DNA from 2 places in the Paenibacillus sp. FSL H7-0756 genome. Region 1 is predicted to be linked to the other one. Evidence: predicted binding sites of a transcription regulator. Region 1 holds the regulator's gene; the other holds the start of a gene.
What was found. The regulator CtsR, encoded in region 1, represses protease genes until heat stress. The targets are predictions, from matches to a motif close to ATGGTCAATAAAGGTCAAACA.
Positions count from the first base shown of each region.

Region 1 (3,415 bases):
GGCAGCGTGAAACGCGATACTCCTGATCTTGCAGTATTCCAGCAGCTGTACGGCCAATTCGCCATGAGGTATAACGGGACTCTCCAGCGCACTGAGACCTGGTGGAAGGAAAGTGTGCTTGATGACGATACGCATTCCTGTGTGTTTTATTCAGAGGAGGGTCAACCGGAAGGCTATGTGCTGTATAAAATAGTGCAGCAGGAGCTGGTCATAGATGAGTTCATCTATGGGAACGAGCTTGCCCGCCAGGGCTTGTGGACCTTCCTTGCCAATCATGACTCCATGATAACGGCTGCACAGCTGAAGCTGGTGCCTGCTGACGATATTCTGCCCTTCCTCCTTCCTGATCCGCGGATTGCACAGGAGAATTATCCATACTTCATGGCGCGAATCGTCAATGCTAAGGCTTTTGTGGAGAACGTGACCTTCAATGTGCCGGAGGGTGACCGGGAGCGGGTGCTTTATATTGAAGATAAGCATGCGCCCTGGAACAACGGGTTATGGCGGTGGACGGTGTCGGAGCACGGGGAGGCGACGCTTATCCAGATTCAGGGCGAGCGGTCAGAGGCTGACCTGGAATGCAGTATCGGCACGCTTACTGTGCTGCTGATGGGATACAAACGTCCGCTTCAGGCGGCAAAGTACGGACAATTATCCGGGACTGCTGAGGCGACTGCTTGGCTTGAAGCGCTGATTCCGCAGGCCGAGACGGCATTATTCGATTTTTTCTGACAGCGAACGGCTCTTCTTCTTCCCTTGGAAGCGGAGGAGCTTTCCTATACATAACGCCCCAATTCAGTGAACTAAGCAGGCAACCGGAATACATTACAGCCAAAAAGTAAAAAATAAGAGTAACCCCTTGGAATTCAGTGAGAATATGTTATAATATGAAAAAGTCAAAGAAAGTCAAAGTCAACGCAGGCCGGATAGGATCGTTCTCAGGAATGTAACATTTAGAGAAAAGCGCAGTGCAGAGGCTATTACAGCCGATTCTTATTGCATTGCCCGGGTTAAGTTCTTAAGAGCATGTCACTGGGCGGCAGGCGTTGGCGCAGCACAGATTTAACCAATGCTTACACACTGGAGGATGAGTGATGCGTAATATCTCCGATATTATTGAACAATATCTGAAGAATATTTTGCATGAAAGTCCCGAAGGTACGGTGGAAATTCAGCGCAATGATCTGGCGGACCAGTTCTCCTGTGTCCCGTCACAGATCAATTACGTCATCAGTACACGCTTCACATTGGAAAAGGGATATGTGGTGGAGAGCAAACGGGGCGGGGGCGGATATATCCGGATTCAGCGCTATGAGCTGCCTCAGAATGTGGCCTTATACGCACATCTGAACTCCACGATAGGGAATGATATTGATCAGAATTCTGCCGAAGGGCTGATTTATCAGCTGGAGGAGGCCCGTTTCCTCTCCAAACGTGAAGCGTGTCTGATGCGGTCTGCGGTTTCCCGGGAATGCCTGACGGTTAATCTGCCGTACCGGGATGAGATTCGTGCCAAGCTTATGAAGGCTATGCTAATCTCTTTATTGGGCAAATAATTTGTCAAATGGTAAGGAGGGACACCGCTCATGCTATGCCAGGAATGCGGCGTCAAACCGGCTACACTCCACTTCACGAAGATCGTGAACGGGGAGAAGACGGAATTTCATATTTGCGAAAGCTGTGCGCGGGAGAAGGGTGAACTGATTCCCGGAACTGCGGGAGGCTTCTCAATCCACAGCTTGCTTTCCGGTCTCCTGGATCTGGAAGGCTCGGGCAAGGGCAAATCAGCAGCAGCACAAAGTGTGCAGGGTCTGCATTGTGAAAACTGCGGCATGACCTATTCACAGTTCAGCAAGCTGGGACGGTTCGGCTGCAGCTCCTGCTATAAGTATTTCGACAGTACGCTTGACCCGCTCTTCAGACGGGTGCATGGCAGTACAGCACATGTCGGCAAGCTTCCCAAGCGGGCTGGCGCACAGATTATGTGCAAGCGTCAGATTGACGAGCTGAAGCAGGAATTACAGCAGAGTATTGTGCAGGAGGAGTTCGAGACCGCAGCTGAGCTGAGGGACAGAATCCGCAAGCTTGAAAAAGAATTGCCACAAGAGTAAAGTCTTTGATATATAGGGGGGATCAGGCATGTCAAGTCTCCGGTATACCGAACAAGCACTTAGTGAATGGATGCGCTGCGGCGGCAGTCATTCGGAGATTGTCATCAGCAGCCGTATGCGTATCGCCCGTAATCTGGAGCACCTTCCTTTCCCGCTGCTCGCTACAACAGAGCAGTCGGAGGAGGTGCTGGAGCAGCTTGCCCCTGTATTTCAGGGCGATGCCTCTGCAGATTTCGGCAGCTTTGAACTGCTGAGACTGGATGAGCTGGGTGAGCTGGACAAAAAAGTGCTGGTAGAAAAGCACCTTATCAGTCCTAACCTGGCGGATGATTCCAAAGGCGGGGCAGTCATTCTTAATGAGGACGAGTCGGTCAGCATTATGATCAATGAGGAGGATCATCTCCGCATTCAATGCCTGTTCCCGGGGCTGCAGGTCAGAGAAGCCTGGGTAAGGGCAACCGCCATCGATGATATTTTCGAGGCTGCTGTCAATTACGCCTTCGATGACCGCAGAGGCTACTTAACAAGCTGTCCCACCAATGTGGGAACAGGGCTGAGAGCCTCGGTTATGGTGCATCTGCCGGCCTTGGTGATGACGCATCAGATCAACCGCATTTTATCCGCAGTCAATCAGGTGGGGCTTACCGTTAGAGGGATTTATGGTGAAGGCAGCGAAGCAGTAGGGAATATCTTTCAGATCTCGAACCAGATTACGCTGGGACAGACCGAAAATGAGATTATTGAGAATCTTCACAGCGTAGTCACCCAGATTATAGAGCATGAGCGGAATGCGCGTGAACGCCTGCTGGCGGATTCCGCATTGCGGATTACTGACCGTATCAAGCGCTCTTACGGAATTCTGGCCTATGCTGCTGTGATGGAACTGAAAGAATCGGCACAGCGGCTCTCCGATCTGCGGCTTGGTGTAGATCTGGGGATTCTGGAAGGGCCTTCGATTTCAGTGCTCAATGAGCTGAATGTTAAGACTCAGCCGGGCTTTCTGCAAAAGCTGTTCGGTGACGAGCTGTCGCCTACTGAACGCGATATGTACCGGGCGAAGCTGCTCCGGGAGACACTGGGATCACAACATTAATTATAGATATTTATTATCCGTGGAGGTGCAGGAGATATGATGTTTGGAAGATTTACGGAACGCGCACAAAAGGTGCTGGCGCTGGCGCAGGAAGAAGCCGTACGTTTGGGACACAACAACATTGGGACAGAGCATATTTTACTCGGACTGATTCGTGAAGGAGACGGCATTGCCGCTAAGGCATTGATCGGACTTGGTCTGGGTCTGGAGA
Region 1 is NZ_JBBOVT010000001.1:1,611,781-1,615,195, forward strand. Features, by position in the region: gene NST04_RS07095 (GNAT family N-acetyltransferase) at 1-732, shown strand, start outside; gene NST04_RS07100 (CtsR family transcriptional regulator) at 1,095-1,556, shown strand; gene NST04_RS07105 (UvrB/UvrC motif-containing protein) at 1,587-2,111, shown strand; gene NST04_RS07110 (protein arginine kinase) at 2,140-3,204, shown strand; gene clpC (ATP-dependent protease ATP-binding subunit ClpC) at 3,241-3,415, shown strand, end outside.

Region 2 (3,415 bases), 970 kb from region 1:
AATATTGGAGTCCTGCGCAAGCGACTGATAAGCGTCTCCGCTAAGCAGATCGGGCACATGCAGCAGACGGTAATTGGCGCCAATCCGTTTGGCCATGGTTGAAGCAATGGTGTTGGCCTGTATCTCCATGCTCTCTCCCAGTCCTCCGCGCGCCGGAACAACCCAGGCGTTCTTATAGGAAAGGGATAGCGGCGGGGTCAGCTGATCGGCCATCTCGGCCAGGGTTGATCCGCCCGTGACGGCAATCGTGTCGTCACTGCGCAGTACGCTGAGCAGTGCCTTAGAGCCTGCGCGCCCCAGTTCACGCTTGGTGAACGGAGATGTCTCACAATCGCCAGGTACCACAATTACTTTGGTGAGACCGTACGTAGTACGAATTTTCTCTTCCAGATCATCCAGGCCGAATAGGCTCTTGGCGACCGGCTCCAGCAGGTCAAGCAGTCTGCGACCGGCATCGCTAATGCGCATACCGACGCTCTCGATCTCAATGAGCCCCTGCGATTTCAGAAGATCCGTCTCGGCGCGCAGTACCCGCTCGGTCATATCAAGCGATGCGGCTAGCGTCCTGCGCCCAATAATATCGGACAGCATGATCTGATGTAGAATCGTATACCGTCTCTTAAGGGTTTCCATGAGATCAGGCAGAAGCTGCTTTTGGATTTCCAATAGATTACGCATGCTTTCACTCCTGCAACTTCGTCTTTCTCTTATCCCTTGTTCGTGGTCTCAAAATGTCCCGGGTTAACTTTTTAAGTCCCACCCATATTCTAACCCAAAACTGACGCCAAGTGCAAGTGTTCCGAGACTATAATTCTCAGCCCGCTTTCATCTTATACATGGGCTTGTCCGGCACGCAGCAGGCAGGAGGCGAATCTGCGGCTCTCTTAATGGAGGCGGACAAAACTATTTTTGATCAGGTTGCTTAATACACATTGCTTTTGTGCAAAAAGTATATTATAATAATTTCTGTTGCGCCCGTGGTCCAATGGATATGACGTAGGCCTCCGAAGCCTGAGATCCAAGTTCGATTCTTGGCGGGCGCGCCATTATTTTCAAGATTGTACATAATTTAGTACCGATTATATTATATTTAACCAATGAGCCGCTTGAGGGCTCTTTTTTTTGAAAGTAAGTTTGACTTTCTTTGACTTTTTGTTTGAATTTGTTTATCATGTGGTTAATACGGTAACAGTAAAAAATGAACACATTCGAAGCACCAATTTCAAGGAGGTTTTCCACGTGAGTTATATTCCTATGGTAGTAGAACAGAGCAACCGCGGTGAGCGCGCTTATGACATCTATTCCCGCCTGCTGAAGGACCGCATCATTTTCCTTGGAACGGAGGTTAATGACGTGGTAGCCAATTCGATCATCGCACAAATGCTCTTCCTGGCTGCCGAGGACCCGGATAAGGATATTCACCTGTATGTGAACAGCCCAGGCGGTTCCATTACAGCGGGTATGGCAATCTTCGATACAATGCAATACATTAAACCGGATGTATCCACCATCTGTGTAGGTATGGCCGCTTCCATGGGAGCGTTCCTGCTGAACGCCGGTGCCAAGGGCAAGCGCTTCGCCCTGCCGAACAGTGAAATCATGATTCACCAGCCGCTAGGCGGTGCCCAGGGCCAGGCTTCAGATATCGAGATCCGCGCCCGCCGCATCATCAAGCTGCGTGAGAAGCTGAACCGCATCTTGTCCGAGCGTACAGGCCAGCCGCTGGAGAAGATCGAGAAGGATACCGACCGCGACTACTTCATGAGCGCTGCAGACGCTGCCGAATACGGCATCGTCGACAAGGTAATTGAGAAGACCCTGCCGACAGGCGTATAAGTAAGCTGCTCCAATGCATACACGAAGAGGCTGTAACAGACCGGTCCGGTCATGTTACAGCCTCTTTCTTCATGCCTACCTCAAGCCTCCGTACCCCAGGGCATCCAGCTTGCCAGCAATTACACGGTAGCCTCTGCCGTTCGGGTGAATATGGTCCAGGAACAGCAGCCCCCGCTCATTACCGGCAAATTCATGATATATCGAAGCAAACCCAACGTTATTACTGCTGTAGCCTGCGGCATAGCGGTTGAACTCCCGCACCCAATCTGTTGCTTCATCCACCTGGGGATATGGGTTATAAAGGCCGACCACCCGGAGGATATAGGGGCTGCGGGAACCTGCTTTGAGCTGTGTCAGGCTACCCATGATGTCGCTGTAGTTACGCTTGCAATCCCTAAGCGCCTGCTGCAGCAAGCCCTGGAATTCACCGGGCCGGGGCCCGGCTGCCCGGGCTGCCTTAATCAAGTCATTGCCGCCAATCGACAGCGTAATGATCTGCGCATCCTTCACCGCTGTCCGGTAGACATTGGAGCTCCTCAGCCGTTGCTTCAGCCCCCCGGTGGTCAGACCGTTGACACCAAGATTGGCCGGCACCACCGGCGTGCCCAGCCTCCCTTCCGCAATCCGCCGGTAGACGGGGACGAAGCCGTTACCGGGCAGTGCCCCGAAGCCGGTTGTAAGTGAATCCCCGATTGCTGTATAAGCATAGACCATAACCTTTTCCTCCCCGTTATAAGCTGCTTGCCTTCTATAGCTTATGACTATCCGGGTGAAGTGGTAACGGCAGGGCAGGCTGATTAGGCCCTGCACATGAAGAATGCCCCTGCATCTCCCGGAGGAGGCACAAGGGCATTCTTATGAAGATCTATTATTTAAGCGCTGCGAACGGACTGCTTCCGTCCGGCAGGAGTTCCTTGAAGCTGAAGGTGAATTCCGGGAAGCCTTCAGCATATGCCGTGTAATCGTACAACTGGAAGAAGAGCACGGCTTTACCTTCTTTTAAATAGAAATACTTCTCCGTATTCAGACCATTGAACCCGCCCAGATAGCCTCCGTTAGCCTTAAGCTCCTTGGTCAGCTTGGCATTGAGCTGCTTCTTGTAATTGGGATTGGCCCCGAACAAATCGCCCAGCAGCAGACGCTTGCCGTCTTTGAGCGAGAAGGTGAACGCATTGCGGTAAGTCATCCCGTGAGCACCGCCGGTATATTCGTACTGATTAGTCACCAGACTGAGTACGCCATCCTGATTATAAGTGACTACATAGCCGCCTTCAAATTCGTACGGCCGGTCATCCTTCGCTTTCTTGGTGATTTGATCTTCAGCGCTTTTCGCAAAGCTCAAGACAGTCTGCTTAATCGTATCATTGATTGCCTTCTCTGCCTCTGCACTTGCCAAGCCGCTGACCTGCGGATAATCCAGCCGGACAGGCGCATCCTTATGATCCTTCACATAGCTCACAGTCTTGATGGTGATCGCATTCTGCGTTCTTTTCGTCAGATTCAGCTGACCTGCTGCCGTGTTCCCGTCCACCTTATAGCCCAGGTAATCGTTAATCAGTTGGGAGGGAACGTACAGCCG
Region 2 is NZ_JBBOVT010000001.1:640,803-644,217, forward strand. Features, by position in the region: gene NST04_RS02720 (sugar-binding transcriptional regulator) at 1-678, opposite strand, end outside; tRNA gene NST04_RS02725 (tRNA-Arg) at 972-1,046, shown strand; gene clpP (ATP-dependent Clp endopeptidase proteolytic subunit ClpP) at 1,240-1,836, shown strand; gene NST04_RS02735 (GDSL-type esterase/lipase family protein) at 1,912-2,550, opposite strand; gene NST04_RS02740 (PdaC/SigV domain-containing protein) at 2,705-3,415, opposite strand, start outside.
Region 2: clpP (ATP-dependent Clp endopeptidase proteolytic subunit ClpP) is a predicted target of CtsR. The motif match lies at 1,132-1,152, and genes of this name have one in related genera.